2 regions of the Micromonospora sp. NBC_00821 genome follow, and region 1 is predicted to be linked to the other one. Evidence: riboswitches for the same ligand, from Rfam matches in the RefSeq annotation. Region 1 holds a riboswitch; the other holds the start of a gene.
The links. A riboswitch is a leader RNA that binds a small molecule or an ion and turns the genes downstream of it on or off. The one in region 1 is predicted to bind ZMP and ZTP.

Region 1 (10,431 bases):
ATGCTTCCGCTTGTGGATGATTGACTCAAGATCGACACGGAAGGCGGGACGGTTGGCATGCGGAGGGCCGAGCAGTGAGCCAGGAGACCGCCGACGAAGCAAGCCGGGGCGCGGGATCGGGACGATCGGCCCGAGCCCTGGACGAGGTCGACCGGCGGATCCTCGACGAGCTGGTCCGCGACGGTCGGACGTCGGTGCGCACCCTCGCCGAACGGATCCACATCTCCCGCACCAACGCGTACGCGCGGGTGGAGCGGTTGCTCCGCGACGGAGTGATCACCGGGTTCCGGGCCCAGGTGGCACCCGAGGCGGCCGGGCTGGGCACCTCGGCGTACATCGCCCTGACCATCGAGCAGAACACCTGGCGGGAGGTGTCGGCCGAGCTGGCCCGGGTGCGCTACATCGAGCACGCGGCGCTGCTCGGCGGTGACCACGACGTGCTCGCGCTGGTGCGCGCCCCGGACAACGCCGCGCTGCGCGACGTGGTGCTGGGCCGGGTGCAGAGCATTCCCGGGGTGCTGTCCACCCGCACCTGGCTGGTCTTCGAGGAGTTCGACGGGGCCGGCAGCCCCTGGGCGTGAGCGCCGGGCTCAGCGCTCCGGCGGGGCCTCCAGCCCGTCGCGGTCGGCCAGCTCCAGCAGCGGTTCCAGCGAGTGCCGGTCACCGTCCAGGCCGGCGTGCGGGTCGCCGCGCTCGGCGAACCGGGCCGGCATGCTGAGCACGTCGAAGTCCTCCGGACGGACCTGGTCCAGCTCCGACCAGTCCAGCGGCGCGGACACCAGCGCGGCCGGCGTCGGCCGGATCGAGTACGCCGAGGTCACCGTGTGGTCGCGGGCCATCTGGTTGTAGTCGACGAAGACCGGCCGGTCCCGCTGCTCGCGCCACCAGGTGGTGGTGACCAGGTCCGGCAGCCGGCGCTGCATCTCCCGACCCAGCGCGAGCACCGCCCGGCGGCACTCACCGAAGCTCCACCGCGGCTCGATCGACAGGTAGACGTGCAGCCCGCGACCGCCGGTGGTCTTCGGGTAGCCGGTCATGCCCAGCTCGGCGAGGAACGCCCGCACCTCGTGCGCCACCGGCACCACCTGGTCGAAGCCCACGCCGGGCATCGGGTCCAGGTCGATGCGCAGCTGGTCGGGACGTTCCACGTCGGCGGCGGTGACCGGCCACGGGTGGAACCGTAGTGTGCCCAGGTTGGCCGCCCAGATAACCACTGCCAACTCGCTCGGCGCGACCTCGTCGGCGGTACGGCCACTGGGGAAGGTGATGTGCGCGGTCCGTACCCACTCGGGCGCGCCGGCCGGCAGCCGCTTCTGGTAGAACGCGTCGCCCCTGTTGGTCTGGCGGGTAGCGATCGTCGCGCCCTCGAAGACACCGCGCGGCCAGCGTTCCAGCATGGTCGGCCGATCCCGCAACGCCCGCAGGATGCCGTCGCCCACCGCCAGGAAGTAGCGGACAACGTCCAGCTTGGTCAGCCCGCGCTCGGGAAAGTACGGCTTGTCGGGGCTGGAGACGCGGACGAGCCGCTCCCCCACCTGGATCTCCTCCGCCGCCGTGGCCACGCCCCGAGAGTACGCGGCGGCCGGGTGATCAGCAGCGCACGAACCGCGATCAGCGGACATTGTTCCCCATCGAGGTGTCGCTGCGCTGTCCCGAACCCGACGGCCGCCCGGGCACCGACCGGCGTCGATCGCACTCCTTGACCCGGTCGGGCAGGATGGCGTCGTGCGCCAGCAGAAGACCGGATCGGGCGGGGCAGCCACCGTCCGGATCGACGACGCGTCGACCGAGGACATCCCCGCCCTGCTCGCCCTCGACGCGCTCTGTTTCCCGCCCGGCGACCCGGCGTACGAGCCAGCGGCGCCGAGCGAGATCGAGAACGGCGTCGCGGCCGGGCACGTCCGGGTGGTCCGCGCCGGCACGGAGATCGTCGGCTTCCTCCAGTACGAGTTGCCGAGCGCCCATCACCTCTACCTGAGTGGGCTCGGGGTGCACCCGGATCGGCGGCGCACCGGTGTGGGTGCGGCACTGCTCGACGACTTCGTGGCCCGGGCGCGGGCGTTCGGGGTGCAGCCCCACCCGACCATCTCCACGGTGACCAGCCCGGAGAACCTGGCCATGCTCGGGCTCCTGCTGTCTCGCGGGTTCGTTGTGCGCACCATCGTGCCGGACTACTTCGGCCCGGGACGCGACCGCTACTACTGCCAGCACAAGTCACGGGTCGAGTACGTCGACGCCGACGAGCGCTATCTGATCCCGGTTGCCGCGTCGTCGCAGATCGCCACCCTGCTGGCCAGCGAGCAGAACGTCATCACCGGACTGGTGAACCTGCCCGCCGGGCCGGCCCTGGAGCTGTCCCGATTCGAGAAGGAGGACTTCGCGGCCCTGCAGTCCGACGAGAGCGCCGCCGGGATCGCCTTCTCCAGCGGCATCCTCGCCTCGATCGCGTTCGTGCTCGGCCTGTCGTTCGCCTCCCCGAACTATCCCGATGGGGTCCGGGTGCTGCTGATGTGCTCGGCCCTGGCCACCACCGCGTCGCTGATCATCTATGCCAACACCTCCGGTGAGCTGGCCCGGCTGCGAACCAACAGCTTCGGCAGGTACACCAAATGGGGCAACGTGCTGTCGGAGTTCGGCGGTGTCTTCCCCTTCCTCATCGCCCTACCTGTCACCTTCGCGAAGATCACCTCCTCGGTGGGCGTGGCAGTGGCGGCCGCGGCCCTCTTCGGCGCCGCTCTGCTCGTCTACGACAGGTCGACCTTCGCCATCTCGGCGCGCTTTCGACAAACCGTCAGCACAACCGCGCTGTCCGTCTTCGTCGCCGCCGCGCCGGTGCTGGGCGTCCTCGCGGTACGCCACTCCGCTCCGATGGTCCCCTGGGCCTGGACGGGAGCGGTACTCCTGGCCCTCGCCGCCCAGTCCTTCACGTACCTCTTCCGCCGACGCGACGAGTCGACGCTCCAGGCAGGGCTGCGTCCCTGGCAGAGCCGCCGCTAGGCGGCGGACGGCGGTCCGATTACCGGACGCTCGTGCCGGGTAGGGGGGCCGCATGGCGGAACTGGCAACCCTGTGGATCGTCCGGCACGGCGAGAGCACCGCGAACGTCGCGGCGACGCACGCCGAGGCGTCGGGCGCGGAGCTGATCGACCTCACCCACCGCGACGCCGACGTGCCACTGTCCCCGACCGGCGAGGAGCAGGCTCGGGCGACCGGCCGTTGGCTGGCCGAGCTTCCGGACGCGAGGCGCCCGGACGTGGCGGTGGTGTCGCCGTACCTGCGCGCGGTGCAGACCTCGCGGCTGGCGCTGGCCGGCACCGACATTCCCGTGCACCGCGACGAGCGGCTGCGCGACCGGGAGCTGGGCGTCCTGGACGGGCTGACCGGGCACGGGGTGCGCCGACGGTACCCGGACGAGGCCGAGCGCCGGGAGCGGTTGGGCAAGTTCTACTACCGGCCGCCGGGCGGGGAGTCCTGGACGGACGTGGCGTTGCGGCTGCGGACGCTGCTGGGCGACCTGCGCCGCGACCACGAGGGTTGTCGGGTGCTGCTCTTCGGCCACGACGCGCTGGTCTTCCTGCTTCGCTATCTGCTGGAGGGGTTGACCGAGGACGAGCTGATGGCGCTGACCCGGCAGGACGTGATCGCCAACTGTTCGATCACCGAGTGGTCGGCGGACGGCGAGGACCGCCTGGCCCTCACCGCCTTCAACGATGTCGCGCACCTGCGTCAGCAGGGTGCCCAGCCGACCAGGGAGGACGAGATCCATGCCGAGCCGGTCTGAGGTGAAGGTGATCACCCCGGCGTTGTTGCGGGACTGGGCGCTGCCGGTGCCGGTCGGGGGAAAGGAGAGCCGGGGCACCGTGCTGGTGGTCGGCGGTTCCCGCTTCACGCCGGGCGCGGTGCTGCTCGCCGGGGTGGCCGCGTTGCGCGCCGGTGCCGGGGTGCTCCAGTTGGCCGCCGCCGAGTCCACCGCCGCCGCGCTGAGCATCCAGGTGCCCGAGGCGCTGGTGATCGGTCTGCCGGAGACCGCCGACGGCGCGGTGGCCGCGGATCGCGACGGCCAGCTCGGCGACCTGGTCGCGCAGGCCGACGTGGTGGCGGTCGGCCCCGGTCTGAAGGCGATCGACGAGACCAACCGCCTGCTGGGCCTGGTTCTGGAGGCGGCCCGTCCGGACACGTCGCTGGTGCTCGACGCGTACGCCCTGGGTGCGCTCAGCCACGCACCGGACCTGCTGGTCGGCTCGGGTCGGCCCGTGGTGCTCACCCCCAACGTGACCGAGGCCGGGCACCTGCTCGGGCGCGAGCCGGGCGACGACCTGGACGCCGAGGCGGCCGAGTTGGCCGCGCGGTACGAGGCGGTCGTGTCGCTGTACGGGCACGTGGCCGCCCCGGACGGTCGGGGCTGGCGGGAGGAGAGCGGCGACGCCGGGCTGGGCACCTCCGGCAGCGGGGACGTGCTCGCCGGGTTGCTGGCGGGGCTGCTGTCGCGGGGCGCCGACCCGGCGCAGGCGGCCTGCTGGGGCTCGTTCGCGCACTCGGTGAGCGGCCAGCGGCTGATTCCGCGCTACGGCCGGATCGGCTTTCTGGCTCGGGAGTTGCTCGACGAGATCCCCCGCACCCTGGCGATGGTCTGAGGCGGTTTCACCTGTTTCCGCAATCGGCGTCGGGGTACCGGAACTCCACCAGCCGAGACTCTTCAGGGAGGTCATACCGGTGTCGACCGATGCCATCGTCCTGCTCAAAGAGGACCACAAGGAAATGCGCCGCCTGTTCAAGGCCTTCCAGGACGCCGAGGAGGGGCCGGCGAGCCAGCGGCAGAAGCTGGTGGACCAGATCCTGGAGGCACTGACCGTGCACACCTACCTGGAGAACGAGGTGATGTATCCGGAGGTTCGCCGGTTGCTGCCCGACCTCGAGGACGACATCCTCGAGTCGTACGAGGAACACCACGTCGCCGATGTGCTCTGCGCCGAGCTGGCCAGCATGGACGCCGACGACGAGCGGTTCAACGCCAAGACGACGGTGCTGATCGAGAACGTCACCCACCACGTCGAGGAGGAAGAGCAGGAGTGGTTCCCCAAGGTCCGCGACGCGCTGGGCCGCAAGCAGCTCCAGGAGATCGGCGAGAAGATGATCGCCTTGCGCGCGGACGCGCCGCGGACCCCCACCGCGCCGAAGGCGATCAAGAAGGCGCTCGATGCGGTGACGGCCTGAGGCACCCGCTCACACCGAAGGGCCCGGCACCGTGCCGGGCCCTTCGTCGTGCGTCACGGGTCAGGTGCCCGATCCCGGCTCGGCCATCCTGCGGTGCTGCTCGGACTTGAGCTTGTCCGGAATGATCTTGCCGGCGGCCGTCTGCACCTTGTTCATCAGCGAGCCGGCGGTGATCGTCTGATCACCCCTCATCATCGCCTCGAAGCCCTGCTCGGCGACCTTCGCCGGGTCGTCCTTCTTGCCCGAGCCCACCCGGGTGTCCTCCATGTCGGCCCGGTCGAAGAACTCCGTGTCGGTCGGCCCGGGCATCAGCGAGGTCACCGTGACGCCGGTGTCCTTCAGCTCGTTGCGCAGCGCCTCGGCGAAGGACTGCACGAACGACTTCGACGCGTTGTAGACCGCCTGGAACGACCCCGGCATGGTGGAGGCGATCGACGAGGTGAAGAGGACCCGGCCCGTGCCCCGCTCGACCATCCCGGGCAACAGCCGCTTCGCCAGGTGCACCGTCGACCGCACGTTGAGGTCGACGATCTCCAGCTCGTCGGCGAGGTCCGTGCCGCCGACGAAGGCGCCACCGGCGCCCCGACCGGCGTTGAGCGCCAGCGCGTCCAGCGGCCGTCCGGTCGCGGTGACGGCGGCCACGAGTTCCGTCACGCCCTGCTCGCGGGCCAGGTCGACGCGGACCGACCAGATCTGCGGGCCCCCGTCGCGGCGCAGCTTCTGCGCGGCCGCCTCGATGCCGTCGTCCTCGGCGGCGATCACCAGGTCGAAGCCGTGCTCGACGAACTGCGCCGCGAGCTCGTACCCGATTCCGCTGGAGGCCCCGGTCACCAGGGCGAGCGGCCGGTCGGAGGTGGGTGTGGTCATGTTCTCGACTCCTTCTGTACGAACCCTGACCGCACCCGTGACGGTGCGGTGGTCTCCTACCGTGTGCCCCGCGACGCACCGCCCAATCACGTTGGCGGGGTCGCCTCCCGGAGGGCGGCCCGAACGGCCGGTTCCGGCCCGGTAGGATCCTTCCGGGCCGTTACTGGCGCGTGGGGATGGAGAACCATCGGGGAGCGGCCTCGTCACGTGGACGTTTGCCGAGCGCCTGGGCCTTCCCGCACGTCTGTTGGAGGTCGCATGTCCCGCAACGCCGAATCCACCGCATTCCGGAGTGCCCTTGAGGTGATCCGGGCTGTCGAGCCGCGGGTCGCCGACGCCATCGGCGCCGAGCTGACCGACCAGCGGGAGTCGCTCAAGCTGATCGCCAGCGAAAATTACGCCTCCCCGGCGACCCTGCTGGCCATGGGCAACTGGTTCAGCGACAAGTACGCCGAGGGCACCGTCGGCCGCCGCTTCTACGCCGGCTGCCAGAACGTCGACACCGTCGAGGCGCTCGCCGCCGAGCACGCCCGGGAGCTGTTCGGCGCCGCGCACGCGTACGTGCAGCCGCACTCGGGCATCGACGCCAACCTGGTCGCCTTCTGGGCGGTGCTGGCCGACCGGGTGGAATCTCCCGCCCTGAAGAAGGCCCAGGTCCGCCAGGTCAACGACCTCACCGAGGCCGACTGGTTCGCGCTGCGCCGCGAACTGGGCAACCAGCGGATGCTCGGCATGTCGCTGGACGCCGGCGGCCACCTCACCCACGGCTTCCGGCCGAACATCTCCGGCAAGATGTTCGACCAGCGCAGCTACGGCACCGACCCGGCGACCGGCCTGATCGACTACGACCGGCTGGCCGAGGCCGCCCGCGAGTTCAAGCCGCTGATCCTGGTGGGCGGCTACTCGGCGTACCCCCGGAAGGTGAACTTCCGGATCCTGCGCGAGATCGCCGACTCGGTCGGCGCCACCTTCATGGTCGACATGGCGCACTTCGCGGGCCTGGTGGCCGGCAAGGTGTTCACCGGCGACTTCGACCCGGTGCCGCACGCGCACATCGTCACGACCACCACGCACAAGTCGTTGCGCGGCCCGCGCGGCGGCATGGTGCTCTGCCAGCCGGAGTTGGCCGACCAGGTGGACCGGGGCTGCCCGATGGTGCTCGGCGGCCCGCTGCCGCACGTGATGGCGGCCAAGGCGGTCGCGCTCGCCGAGGCCCGCCGGCCCGACTTCGCCGACTACGCCCAGCGGATCGTCGACAACGCGCAGGCGCTCGCCGAGGGGCTGCTGAGCCGGGGCGCCACGCTGGTCACCGGCGGCACCGACAACCACCTGGTGCTGATCGACGTGTCCGGCTACGGGCTGACCGGCCGGCAGGCCGAGCAGGCCCTGCTCGACTCGGGCATCGTCACCAACCGCAACTCGGTCCCGCAGGACCCGAACGGCGCCTGGTACACGTCGGGCATCCGGATCGGCACCCCGGCTCTGACCACTCGGGGCCTGGGCACCGCCGAGATGGACCAGACCGCCGAGCTGATCCACACCGTGCTGACCCAGACCACCGCCGGCGCCAACGCCGACGGCACCCCGTCGAAGGCGAAGTACAACCTGGACGCCGGCCTGGCGGACAAGGTGGCCCGGCAGGCCACCGATCTGCTGGCCACGTACCCCCTCTACCCCGGCATCGACCTGAGCTAGCCCCTCGACCGCGTCGATCATGGAGTTGTGGTGCCCGATCCGGGTTGGTGCACGACTGTCGTCCACCACCACAATCCCATGATCGACGCGGGGGGCGGGGAGTCCTCAGTCCATCGGGCGCTTCAGGTGGTAGCGGTGGACCTCGGTGCTGCCCTGGACGTTGTTGACGTCCTCGGCGGCGGAGACCAGCTCCCACCCCTCCCGGCCGGCGCGGTTGAGGTGTGCGATGGCGGTGTCGCCGTAGGCGGTGATGTCCTTGCGTGACCCGTCCGGGGCGTACCAGACGAACGAGACGTGAAAATTGCGGCCCTGTCCCTGATAGCGACGGACGAGCAGGGCGTACTCCCAGGCAACCATGCGGTTTATTATGACCGTCCAACCAGGACGGCGGCACGCGGGTCGTCGCGCATTGCCATCCGATGAACGCGGTGTGTCAACCCGCCCGGCGCGCCACCTCGTCGGTGATCAGCGCCGCGAGCCGATCCAGCCCGAGGTCGATCTGTTCCGGTGTGACAGCGCTGACCGACAACCGCAACGCGTGGACCGGCGCGTTGTCGTCGTAGAAGTGCGCCATCGGCGTCCACAGCACCCCGTAGTCGCGCCCCGAGCGGTCCAGCAGCGCGTCGTCGACCGGGAACGGCACTGTCACCACCACGAAGAACCCGCCGGCCGGCACCGTCCACCGCACCGCGGGTCGGTCCGGCCGGTCCGGCTGATCGGGAAAGCGCCGGGTGAGCCCGGCCACCAGGTGGCGCAGATTCCGTGTGTACGCGGACCGCTCCCGGGTGTTCGCGGCCACCAGGCTGCATCCGTGCTCCAGCAGCCGGCCGCCGATCACCGCCTGCGCGATCGGCGACGTGTTGACGGTGACCATGCTCTTGATCATGGCGAGTTGGTCAGCGAGCGGGCCGACCCGCCCGTCCGGGCCGGCAACCCGCTGGTCGGCGACGACGTAACCCACCCGTGCGCCGGGGAGCACGGTCTTGGCGAACGAGCCGAGGTAGACGACCCGCCGGCCGGTGTCCAACGCCTTCAGGGTGGGCGGGCGTGGTCCGTCGTCGCTGTGGAACAGGCCGTACGGGTTGTCCTCCAGCAGCAGCAGATCCTCCTGCCCGGCCAGGTCCAGCAGCCGTTGCCGGTCGGCGGTGTCGATGCTGACCCCGGAGGGGTTGGCGAAGTCCGGCATGAGGTAGCAGGCGCGTGGACGCAGCCCCGCCGCCCGGACGCGGTGCACCTGGGTGGCCAGGTCGGCGAGGTCGACCCCGCCCGACCCACCGGCGACCGGCCACACCGGCAGGTCCACCAGCCGTGCCGCCCCGGTCAGCCCGACGTAGGTCGGGGCGACAGCGAGCAGCACATCGGTCGGCCCGGCCCGCAACGCCCGCAGCACCAGGAACATGGCCTCCTGGCAGCCGACGGTCACCACCACGTCCTCCGGGTCGACGGTGATCCCCTCGTCGACCGCGAGGTTGCGGGCGATCAGGTGGTGCACGATGCCCTTGGTCCGGCCGTACTGCAGCAGCAGCCGCCGGGCCTGCTCGGGTCGGTGCCCCAGGTCGTCGACGAGGTGCCGGTGGAAGGTGTCCAGGTGCCGGTGCACCGCCGCGAGGTCGAAGAACTCCTCGTATGGCCGTCCGGCCGCGAGGGACACCGCCGCCGGGTAGCGCTCGGACACCTCGTTGAGGAAGTTCATCGAGGTCAGCGCCGGATCGCCCAGCGCGGGGTGCAGGTCGGCGACGGTCAGGTCGACCGGTTCGGGGGCGCTCACCCCTCAGCCCACCCCGAGGGTGCGCAGCTCGCCGGCCGCCACCACGTCGGCGCAGCCGGCCAGGGTGAGCGCATCGGTCAACTCGGCGACGAGCAGCCCCAACGCGTCCCGGGCGGCCGGTTCGCCACCGGCGGCGAGGGCCCAGAGCAGCGGCCGGCCGACCAGCACCCCGGCCGCGCCCAACGCCAGCGCCCGCAGCACGTCGGTGCCGCACCGGATGCCGCTGTCCAGCAGCACCTGGCAGTCGTCCCCGACCGCGTCGACAACCTCCGGCAGCATGGTGACGCTCGCCGGTGAGCCGTCCAGTTGCCGCCCGCCGTGGTTGGAGACGACCACCGCGTCCGCGCCGACCCGTACCGCCTCGGTCGCGTCGCGCGGGTCCAGCAGCCCCTTGACCACCAGCGGCAGGTCGACCTGCTCGCGCAGCCACGCCAGGTCGGCCCAGCGCAGCGCTGGCGCGAACGACGCGGCGGTGTGCGCGGCGATCGCGGACACCCCGGGGGCACCGGAGTGCGCCAGCGCGTCGCGACCGTCGGGAAGGTTCGCGGCGACCACCTCGGCCGGCAGCCGGAACGCGTTGCGCAGGTCCCGGGGACGTCGGCCGAGCACCGGGACGTCCACCGTGACCACCAGCGCCCGGCACCCGGCCGCGACGACCCGGTCCAGCAGGTCGCGGACGAGCGCCCGGTCGCGCAGCCAGTAGAGCTGGAACCAGACGTCCGCGCCGGCCCCGGTGACCTGTTCGATGGGGGTGCTGCCCAGCGTGCTGGCCAGGTACGGGATTCCGGCCGCGCCGGCCGCCGCCGCCAGACCCAGCTCTCCGTCCGGGTGCACCAACCGCTGGTACGCCATCGGCGCCACCCCGACCGGCATGGCGTACCGACGGC
Region 2 (10,431 bases), 1.8 Mb from region 1:
GACTTCCCGACCGAGAAGATCGGTGAGACGTCCCGCGCCTACCGGCAGCTCGGCATCGGCTACGCCAACCTGGGCGCCCTGCTGATGGCGACCGGCCTGCCGTACGACTCGGACCAGGGCCGCTCGGTCGCCGCGTCGATCACGTCCCTGATGACCGGCACCGCCTACCGCCGTTCGGCCGAGCTGGCCGGCGTCGTCGGCCCGTACGACGGCTACGCCCGCAACGCCGAGCCGCACAAGCGGGTCATGCGTAAGCACGCCGCGGCCAACGACGAGATCAAGCCGACCAGTCCGGTGGCCACCGCGATCGTCCGCGAGGCGACCAAGCAGTGGACCCAGGGCAACAAGATCGGTGATAAGAACGGTTGGCGCAACGCGCAGGCGAGCGTCCTCGCCCCGACCGGCACGATCGGCTTCATGATGGACTGCGACACGACCGGCGTGGAGCCGGACCTGGCGCTGGTCAAGTTCAAGAAGCTGGTCGGCGGCGGCTCGATGCAGATCGTCAACCAGACGGTGCCGCGGGCCCTGCGCAGCCTCGGCTACCCCGAGGAGCAGGTCGAGGCGATCGTCGAGCACATCGCCGACCACGGCCACGTGGTGGACGCCCCCGGCCTCAAGCCGGAGCACTACCCGGTCTTCGACTGCGCCATGGGGGAGCGGACGATCGCCCCGATGGGTCACGTGCGGATGATGGCGGCCATCCAGCCGTTCGTCTCCGGCGCCATCTCCAAGACGGTCAACATGCCGGAGGCGGCCACCGTCGAGGACGTCGAGAAGATCTACTTCGAGGGCTGGAAGCTCGGCCTCAAGGCGCTGGCGATCTATCGGGACAACTGCAAGGTCGGCCAGCCGCTCTCGGTGGCCAAGTCGAACAAGGCCACCGAGCCGGCCGCCGTCGAGACCGCAGCGGCCGCGCCGGCCGCTGTCGAGAAGGTCATCGAGTACCGGCCGGTGCGTAAGCGCCTGCCGAAGAAGCGCCCGTCCGAGACGGTCAGCTTCTCCGTTGGTGGCGCCGAGGGCTACCTGACCGCGTCGTCCTACCCGGACGACGGCCTCGGTGAGGTCTTCCTGAAGATGTCCAAGCAGGGCTCCACCCTGGCCGGCGTGATGGACGCCTTCTCGGTGGCCATCAGCATCGGCCTCCAGTACGGCGTGCCGCTGGAGACGTTCGTCAGCAAGTTCACCAACATGCGCTTCGAGCCGGCCGGTATGACCGACGACCCGGACGTGCGGATGGCGGCCTCGGTGATGGACTACATCTTCCGTCGCCTGGCGCTGGACTTCCTGCCCTACGAGCGTCGCGCCGAGCTGGGCATCTTCACCGCCACGGAGCGGGCCGCGCAGCTGCGGGCCGAGGCCGACGCGGAGGCTGCCGGCGTCACCGGCGCCGAGCTCACCGCGATGGCGTCCTCCGCGCCGGTGGCGACCCCGGCCAAGCCGGAGGCTGTCGCCCAGCCGGCCCAGGAGATGGCCGACGTGGCCGCCGCCAAGCCGGCTCCGAGCGTGGGCTCCAGCACCGAACTGCTGGAGGCCGTGATCGGCAAGGCCGCCGACGCGCCGCTCTGCTTCACCTGCGGTACGAAGATGCGCCCCGCCGGTAGCTGCTACGTCTGCGAGGGCTGCGGCTCCACCAGCGGCTGCAGCTGACGTACGCGAAACGCGGCGCTGCCCCGGCTCCCACGAGGGAGTCGGGGCAGCGCCGTTTCCGGGTCCCCTGGAGGTTCGCGCGGGAGGGCATGTTGTCGTTGGCCGTGATGCCTGTGAGTCATCTTGATGACTCACAGGCATCACGCTCGTCAGGGTGTTGCGCGGTGGGCTGCCAGGCGGGCCATCGGCTCAGGGAAGCCGGGACGGCGGGTGATCTAGCTCGCTCGCTCGGCGGCGCGCACCGCATTGCGGAACAGCATCGCGACGGTGGTCGGACCGACCCCGCCGACCCGGGGCGTGATGGCGCCGGCGACCTCGGCGCACGCTTCGTCCACGTCCGGTAGGAGGCGCCGGCCTTCGTAGCGGACGCCAGCGCCGATGACGACGGCGCCGGGCTTGACGTGCTCAGGCCGCACGATCCCGGGTACGCCGGCGGCGGCCACGAGGATGTCGGCGCGGCGGGTGTAGCGGGCCCAGTCGGGCACGCCTGTGTGGACGACGGTGACGGCGGCGTTGGCGGTCGGGCGCTTCTGAGCGAGCAGCATGGCCAGGGGGCGGCCCAGGGTGGCGCCGCGGCCGAGGATGACGACCTCACGACCGGCGACGGGGATCTCGTAGTAGGCCAGCAGGGCTTCGATGCCGGCGGGAGTGCACGGCAGCGGGCCGGGCAGGCCGACGGCGAGACGCCCCATGTTCAGCGGATGCATGCCGTCGACGTCCTTGTCCGGATCGATGGTCAGCAACGCCGCGTCGTAGTCCAGGTGCCCCGGAACGGGGTACTGCACGAGCAGCCCGTGTACGGCCGGATCGTTGTTGAATCGGGCAATGGTCTGGTGTAGCTCGGCCTGGGTGGCGGTGGCCGGCAGATGCACGTGCGGGGACGCGAACCCGAGCGCGGCAGCCTGACGTTGCTTGATGGCGATGTAGCCGGCGCTGGCGTCGTCGTCGCCGACGAGGATGGTGGCGAGGCTCGGTGTGATCCCGCGGTTGCGCAGGCGGGCGGCTGCGTCGGCGGTCTCGGCCAGGACGGCTTCGGCGACGGGTGCCCCCGGCAGCAGGCGGGCCGTGCCCGACGGGGTGTGCTGTTCTGTGGATTCGCTGGTCGTGGTCATGATGGTTCCTCGACGCAGGCGCCCAGGCGGTCGACGCCCGCGAGAGGCTCCCCGATGGTTCCACCATCCCCGTGCCGCCAGTCGCCGGTGGTTCGATGATGCCGCATCACCAGGGCGGTTGCCCAACTGGACCAGCAGCGCCGCCATCAGCGCCGGGCGGATCCGCACCCGCCGTCCGAATGGTTCGGTAACACCCGCGCTCCGGCTTACGAAGAAGGGGTGTGAAGGCTACGAGGGAGGACGGCCTGTGAGTGAGCCGAGCCGAGCCGACGACGACATTTCCGGCATCGGAACCGATCCGGTGGCCTTCGAGGTCTTCTACCGGCGGCACCTGGAGGCCGTGGGCCGGTTCGTGGCGCGGCGGGTCGACGACCCACACCTCGCCGCCGACCTCACCGCCGACGTGTTCCTGGCGGTGATCGAGTCGGCGGCCGGGTACCGACCGGACCGGGGTAGCCAGATCGGCTGGCTGTACGGGGTGGCCCGCAACGTCATCGGCGACGAGCGGCGTCGGGCGGCCCAACGGCTGCGGGTGACCGGACGGCTGGCCGGACGACGGGACCTGGGCCCCGACGACATCGCCCGGATCGAGGAGCGGATCGACGCCGAGTCGGCGGCCCGCCGCACCCATCGGGCACTGAGCGAGCTGCCCGAGGGCACCCGGACGCTCGTCGAACTCGTCGCCGTGGACGGCCTCACCGTCGCGGAGGCGGCGACGGTGCTCGGGATGTCACCGGTCGCCGCTCGGGTCCGCCTGCATCGTGCCCGCCGGGTCGTCCGCGCCGTGCTCGCCCGCCCGGTCACCACCCTCGCCTGATGAGACGGAGATGACGATGAACGAGACCGAACGGTCGCCGCAGGGTTTCGAGGAGCAGCTCCTCAGGGATCTGACCGCACACGTCGCCCAGCGGGCCGAGATGGCGTCGGCGGCCCGTCTCGCCGGACGGCGTACCCGGTTTCTGCGCGGTTGGCGCCTTGCCGGAGCGTTCGGGCTGGCGGTCGCGCTGACCGCCGGTGCGCTGGTGGTGCAGACGGTCAGGGTGGGCGACCAGCCGCCGCCGACGGCCAGCGCGTCGGAGATCTTCCACTTGGCCGCCGACGCGGCCCGGCAGCAGCCGGAACTCACCGCCCGACCCGATCAGTACGTCTTCACGGAATCCCTGGCGACAATCCGGGACCTGCCGGACAGCGGCCCTTACCAGACCATTCGGAACCAACTGTGGGAGTCGGCCGGCGGGGTCGCGTACACGCAGGGACGCTACCGACCGGAGAGCGACCCGAACGGGTGGAGCGAGCTGAGGGAGCTCCGGATGGGCGATGCCGCCGATCCCACGAAGAAGCTCGACGCGTTCCAGCCGCCCGCGTACCACGGCAACCTGCCCACCGATCCGGATGAGCTGCTTCGATACCTTCGGGAAAACCCGGTCGACCTGCATCTCCCCGAAGGCGCCGATGAGGAGGCCGTGTACGGGGACGAGAGCATGGTGTACACCACCGCGCGGTCGATGCTCGACGGCTACGTGCCGCCCCGAGCGCTGGCGGCGCTGTTCGAACTGCTGGCGCGGGAGCCCGGAGCGGTCGTCATATCGGGCGACGTGGTGGACGCCGCAGGTCGACACGGGGTGGCGATCCGGATGCCCGGCGTGATCGGTGGCAACGAGGACTTCCTCTTCGACCGCGACACCCACGTCTTCCTGGGCCGCCGTGGGTCGGTGGTGCGCAACGGCAAGGAGTCCCTGCACACGGCTGTCGCGCTACTCCGCGTCGCCATCGTGGACCGGCCGGGCCAGCTGCCGTGAGCGGGCCGGTCACCTCGGACCCGTCAGGGCTGGGCGAACAGGGGGCCGTAGTTCGAGCGGAACATCTGCTCGCCGAGGCGGCGCATCACCAGGTCGCGCAGCGAGGGCGGGAGCCCGGTGGCCCTGTCCCGGCGGTGGGTCTGACTGAGCACCCAGTTGGTACGCGGGCGACGCCGCGCCTCGAAACCACGCAGCGCGTCGGCGACGGAATCGGCGGCGGCCAACGACAACGCGAGCACGACCGCGTCCTCCACGGCCATCGCCGCGCCCTGGGCCATGTTCGGCGAGGTGGCGTGGGCGGCGTCGCCGACCAGCAGCACCGGCCCCCGGGACCAGGAGTCGAGCACGACCTCCTGGTTCGGCCCGGCGTGCAGGGTGCTGTCGTCGTAGTCGAGGGCCTTGAGCATGGTGGCCACCGGCTCGGTGAACGTCGCGGCCAGCTCGTCGCGCCAGCCGGGCCGATCGGCCACCGGGCCGTCGTTGTAGTAGCAGTACGTCTGCTCGGCGCTGATCGGGATGGTCAGGAACTGCCTGCCGCGCCCCAACTGCACCGACCAGACCGGTTCGTCGCCGAGGCGGGGAGCGACCCACCGGTACGCGTACTGGCCGAGGTCGCGGGCCACCTGGCCGTCGAAGGCGAGCCGGCGGACCGTCGAGTTCACCCCGTCCGCGCCGACCACCAGGTCGTACCGTCCGGTGCTGTCGTCGTCGAACTCGACGGCGACCTGGTCGCCGTCTTGCAGGAGTGCGACCGGCTGGCGGCCCCAGCGGATCGGGGCGTCGCCGACGCCGTCGAGCAGCGCCCGATGCAGCTGTGCCCGGGGCAGCGACACGCACGGCCCGACGCCCCGCCACAGCGCGGCCACGTCGATGTCGAAGAGGCGACGCCCGCGCTGGTTGGCGCTGCGCTGCCGGGTGACCTCCACGGCGACGTCGGCGACCGGCTCCCACAGACCGAGTACGTCGAGCATCCGCGTCGCGTTGCCGGTGAGGTAGATGCCGGTGCCGGAGTCGGTCGGCTCGGATGCCCGCTCGACCACGTCGATCGTCGCGCCCCACTCGCGTAGCGCGGCCACCGCCGCCAGTCCGGCGACACCTCCACCGACGATCAGTACCCGGACACCGTCACCCCGCACGACACGTTCCTCCCCGTTGCCCCTGCCCGCACCCCGACTGAGCTGCTGCTCAACGGTCCAGCCGCCGCAGCACTCTACGAGGCGGGTGAGCCAGCGCACGGGAACGGGGGCTGAAATACCGAGGAATGGGCTGCGACGATGAGGCATGACGACCGCTGAGACGTACGCCGAGTTCGGCAGCCGCGAGGCGCGCGGGGTGTCGCCCACGTACGAGCGCCTGTCGCAGGCCGTCGCCGGCGACGACGAGCTGCTCACCCTGCTCGGCGGGCTTCCGTCGGCCAAGCGGCAACCGAATCTGCTGTTCGGCGTCGTCCGTTGGCTCGGTGGCCCGGTCGACGACCCGGCCGCGTTCCACGACTACGTGGTGACGCACTGGCCGGCCATCGAGACGCAGATGCGCACCCGGGCCACCCAGACGAACGAGGCGGGCCGGTGCGCTGTCCTACTGCCGGTGCTCGCCGCGTTGCCGCAGCCCCTCGCCCTGCTGGAGGTCGGTGCGTCGGCCGGGCTATGCCTCTACCCCGACCGGTACGCATACCGCTACGGCGACCATCAGGTCGGCTCCGGTGAGCTGGTCCTCGACTGCGCGGCCGACGGGTTGGTGCCGCCGGCAGGCGTACCCCGGGTGGTGTGGCGGGCCGGCCTGGACCTCAACCCGCTCGACGTGACCGACAGCGACGACGTGTCCTGGTTGGACGCGCTGATCTGGCCGGAGCACGCCCACCGGCGGGCCCGGCTGCGCGCCGCGGCGGCCGTCGCCGCCGCCGACCCGCCGCTGCTGGTCCGCGGCGACCTGGTGGACGACCTGCCGGCGCTGGCCGCGCGAGCGCCGACCGACGCGACGCTCGTGGTCTTCCACACGTCGGTGCTCTATCAGGTGCCGCCGCCGCGCCGGGACGCGTTCGTCCGGTTGGTCCGCGAGCTGCCGGGGCACTGGGTCGCGAACGAGGGGCCGGAGGTGCTCCGGTACGACGCGTTGCCCGAGCCACCCGACGATGCGCTGTACAACGTTCTCGCGCTCGACGGGAAGCCGCTGGCCTGGGCGAGGGGCCACGGCCAGGCGATGACCTGGTTCGGCTGACGCCACTATCGGTCAGCTCAACGGGTCAGCTCGGGCATCCGGGCGCGCAGGGCCCGGATGAACCAGTCCACCGCCGGCGCGGTCGCGTCGCCTGTCGACCAGCCGTTGATCACCGCCAACAGGTCGAGGTAGCGGTCCCGGCGGGGATCGTTGGCCGGCACCAGCCGGTCGAGCAACCGCCGACGCAGGTCGGCGTCGTCGGAGTGACAGCGCAGGCTGGCGTACCGGCCGGTGACGGCTGCGACCACCGGGTCGGCGTCCGGGCTGGTCGGGTCGAGACCGGCCGCGAGGGCGGGGGCCACCGCGTCCCGGACCACAGCGACGGCGTCCGGGCGGGGCAAACCCGACACGTCGTGGTCGGCGGCGTGCTGCCGGACCAGCTGCCGCATCCCGGCCCGGAACTCCGGCTCCCGACACAGCTCGGCCAGTTCCAGCCACGCCTCGACCTGCTCGGTGCTCGGGTCGTCGGGAAGCTCCGGTGTCATCGAGACGATCACACCCGGGTACGCGGGTTGGTCGCCGAGACCGGCGAAGACGCTTGCCAGGAAGTCGGCCACCAACTGCCCCCGTTCCCGGGTGGTGAGCCGGGCCAGCCGGTGCAGCTCGTCCACCTCGGCCGGGCCCGACCCGCGCCTCGCCGCGACGGTGAGCACCGCCTGGCGCAGCCGCAGCACCCGGATCTGCACGGCGAGCGCCTCGGCGTGCGCGGCGGCCACCTCGGGCACTGTCACCTCCTGGTTGACCACCCGCCGGATGGTGGCCAGGTCCAGGCCCAGCTCACGCAGCGTCCGGACCAGCTCCAACCGGGCCACGTCCGCCGGACCGTACCGGCGGTAGCCGGCCGGGCTCCGGTCCGTCGGGGGCACGATCCCGCTGTCGGCGTAGTACCGGATGGTCTTGACGGTCAGGCCGGTCCGCCGGGCCAGCTCGCCGATCGTGTGATGCGTCTCCCCGCTCATGCCTCCACCCTCGTGTCTCCCCCCGGTGGAGACTCAAGCCGCTGCGCTCATCGGTCAGCGGACCCTCTGGTGACGGAGCAGGACCACCCCGTTGCCGAAGACCCGGCTCTCCACCAGCCGCAGACCGGTCGGAGTCTCGGTGTCGGGGAAGAGTCGACGGCCCCTACCGACAAGCACCGGGTGGACGTAGATCCGGTACTCGTCGATCAGGTCGTGCCGGGCGAACGTCGCGGCCAGGTCGGCCCCACCGAGCGCCAGGTCTCCGCCCGCTTCGGCGGTGAGCTTGCGGACCTGCTCGACGTCGACCTCGCGTACGACAGTGGCGTTCCAGTCGGCGTGGTCGAGGGTGCGCGAGTAGACGATCTTCGGCATGTCCCGCCAGATCCGGGCGAACTCGCGCTCCGGGCCGCTGGCGGCCGGGTCCTGATCGGCGGTCGGCCAGTAGGCGGCCATCATCTCGTGGCTGACCCGGCCGCTGAGGAACCCGCCCATCGGGGCGATCACGTCGTTGAAGTGTTGGTGCAACTCCTCGTCGACCTGGTGCCAGCCGATGTCGCCGCCGGGGCCCTCGAAGAACCCGTCCAACGACACGCTCATCTGCACAACGATCTTTCGCATTGCGTCTCCTCCGTATGCGTCGACGGGTGTCGAACCCGATCGTCGTCGGACCGTACGACGAAACGACCGCTCGCCGCGACGACGCCGAGGGTATGTCTCGCCCCAGGCAGCGGGAGGCCGACCACGAACCGTCCCTAGACTGCTGCGGTGACCGGAGAGCGACTACCCCTGGCCGACCGGCCGCTCACCGAGCCGCACCCGTCCCGGCTGCCGTCCGACCATCCCGACCGGGCCCGGATCCTCGCCGCGCACACCGCCGCGTTGGCGGCCGGTGAGGCCGGTTACCTCGACCCGGCGAGCGGGCTGTTCGTGCTCAGCGCCGGTTTCCTGGCCCGCCGGGGCACGTGCTGTGGGCGCGGCTGCCGGCACTGTCCGTACGTGGATGATCCACCCTCGGAATAGGCGTGGACGAGGACTTCCGCGCGACACCGACACCCCGTACGGTGTCCGACGGACATCTGGCGGGCGCCTTCCGCCGTCGGTTCGGCGAGAGGGTGGAGTGTGCGCGGTCGGATCGTGGTCGCCGGGCTGGCCGGGCTGCTGGTGAGTGGCTGTGCCGACGAGGCGGAACCGGTGGCGGTGCCGCCGCCGGTGCCGATCGCTGTGGACGTGGCGGCGGCCTCCTCGGGCGGCGCCTGCCGTCTGCTGGACTTCGCGGTGATCGAGCAGGTGGTGAAGGTCCGCTTCGACGTGGCGGCGGCCAGCGAACAGGGCGACACCCACACCTGTGTGGTCCGGGCCGCGGGTGCCACCCTGCCGGAGTTGACGCTCAGCGTGACCGAGACCACTGTCGACAAGGCCAGCTTCGGCGCGGACGTGGTGCCGGACAAGGCGGCGAAGGTCACCGGGCTGGGCCAGCAGGCGTACAAGCGGACCACCGCCGCGGCGAGCGGGCACGGGCCGGTCGCCGAGGTGGGCTGGCTGGCCGGCGACGGACGGCTGGCCACGGTGAGCTGGACCACTGCCCGTGGCAGTGAGCGCTCAGTGGTGGAGAAGCTGACCGGTGACCTGACCGCGTTGGCGAAAAAGGTGGACACCCGGGCGTTGTGACGCCCGGATGCCCGGTTGCTCAGCCCGTTCGCTCAGTTGGCGGCGACGAAGACCCGGGAGGCGACCTCACGGGGCAGCCGCACCCGGTCACCGGAGCGGTCGATCGACACCCCGTCGCGTTCCTGGGCCACTGTCACAGTGGCACCCGGGTCGACACCGGCGGCGTGCAGTTGGCGCAGCACGTCGGCGTCCTTCTGCACGCTCTCGCAGATCCGGCGCACCACTACCGACCCGGAAAGGCCGGGGAAGGCCAGGTTGCGCTCGCCCTCGGCGGCCTCGGTGGTCTCCGCAGCCGGCGAACCCAGCTCCTGAAGCCCGGGGATCGGGTTGCCGTACGGGGAACGGGTCGGCCGGTTGAGCAGGTCGTAGACCCGCTTCTCCACCGCGTCGCTCATCACGTGCTCCCAGCGGCAGGCCTCCTCGTGGGCCTCCTCGTAGGGCATCCCGATGACGTTGACCAGCAGCAGTTCGGCGAGGCGGTGCTTGCGCATCACGGACACGGCGCTGCCGCGACCCAGTGCGGTGAGCGTCAGGTGCCGGTCTCCCTCGACTGTGAGCAGGCCGTCGCGCTCCATCCGGGCGACGGTCTGGCTCACTGTGGGGCCACTCTGCTGCAGCCTCTCGGCGATCCGGGCACGCAGCGGTGGCACCCCCTCTTCTTCCAGCTCGAGGATGGTGCGCAGGTACATTTCGGTCGTGTCGACCAGGTCGTGAGACTTCATAAGGTCAGCGGCCCTCCGGTGCACGATGTTACCTCGGCGAACGGCTGGTGACCTTCGCCGAACCGCGTGCCGTCTACGCGAATGGTGTTGGATGGTCGCCATGTCCGGTACCCAGGAGCTGTTGGTCGAGGTCGATCGGCTCGTCGCCGAGCTCGACCAGGCCGATCCGCCCACCCTGCTCGACGTCCGCTGGCGGCTCATCGGCTCGCCCGGGCGCGACGACTACCTCGCCGGCCACCTGCCCGGGGCGGTCTTCGTCGACCTGGACACCGCGCTCTGTGGGCCGCCGGGCGCCGGCGGCCGG

Region 2: linked by a shared signal. The riboswitch ahead of OHB44_RS08655 (bifunctional 5,10-methylenetetrahydrofolate dehydrogenase/5,10-methenyltetrahydrofolate cyclohydrolase) and the one ahead of OHB44_RS16725 (glycine hydroxymethyltransferase) in region 1 are both predicted to bind ZMP and ZTP.

The regions. Positions count from the first base shown of each region.
Region 1 is NZ_CP108880.1:3,644,885-3,655,315, reverse strand. Features, by position in the region: gene OHB44_RS16760 (Lrp/AsnC family transcriptional regulator) at 75-581, shown strand; gene OHB44_RS16755 (DNA polymerase domain-containing protein) at 591-1,562, opposite strand; gene OHB44_RS16750 (GNAT family N-acetyltransferase) at 1,726-2,997, shown strand; gene OHB44_RS16745 (histidine phosphatase family protein) at 3,050-3,781, shown strand; gene OHB44_RS16740 (NAD(P)H-hydrate dehydratase) at 3,765-4,634, shown strand; gene OHB44_RS16735 (hemerythrin domain-containing protein) at 4,714-5,214, shown strand; gene OHB44_RS16730 (SDR family NAD(P)-dependent oxidoreductase) at 5,275-6,081, opposite strand; ZMP/ZTP riboswitch at 6,231-6,320, shown strand; gene OHB44_RS16725 (glycine hydroxymethyltransferase) at 6,340-7,776, shown strand; gene OHB44_RS16720 (hypothetical protein) at 7,882-8,142, opposite strand; gene OHB44_RS16715 (aminotransferase-like domain-containing protein) at 8,210-9,544, opposite strand; gene OHB44_RS16710 (alpha-hydroxy acid oxidase) at 9,548-10,431, opposite strand, start outside.
Region 2 is NZ_CP108880.1:1,865,719-1,876,149, forward strand. Features, by position in the region: gene OHB44_RS08650 (vitamin B12-dependent ribonucleotide reductase) at 1-1,650, shown strand, start outside; gene OHB44_RS08655 (bifunctional 5,10-methylenetetrahydrofolate dehydrogenase/5,10-methenyltetrahydrofolate cyclohydrolase) at 1,866-2,762, opposite strand; ZMP/ZTP riboswitch at 2,776-2,857, opposite strand; gene OHB44_RS08660 (RNA polymerase sigma factor) at 3,010-3,579, shown strand; gene OHB44_RS08665 (CU044_5270 family protein) at 3,596-4,561, shown strand; gene OHB44_RS08670 (FAD-dependent monooxygenase) at 4,585-5,697, opposite strand; gene OHB44_RS08675 (DUF2332 domain-containing protein) at 5,843-6,778, shown strand; gene OHB44_RS08680 (MerR family transcriptional regulator) at 6,796-7,737, opposite strand; gene OHB44_RS08685 (dihydrofolate reductase family protein) at 7,792-8,355, opposite strand; gene OHB44_RS08690 (DUF5522 domain-containing protein) at 8,503-8,757, shown strand; gene OHB44_RS08695 (hypothetical protein) at 8,857-9,405, shown strand; gene OHB44_RS08700 (metal-dependent transcriptional regulator) at 9,438-10,127, opposite strand; gene OHB44_RS08705 (sulfurtransferase) at 10,228-10,431, shown strand, end outside.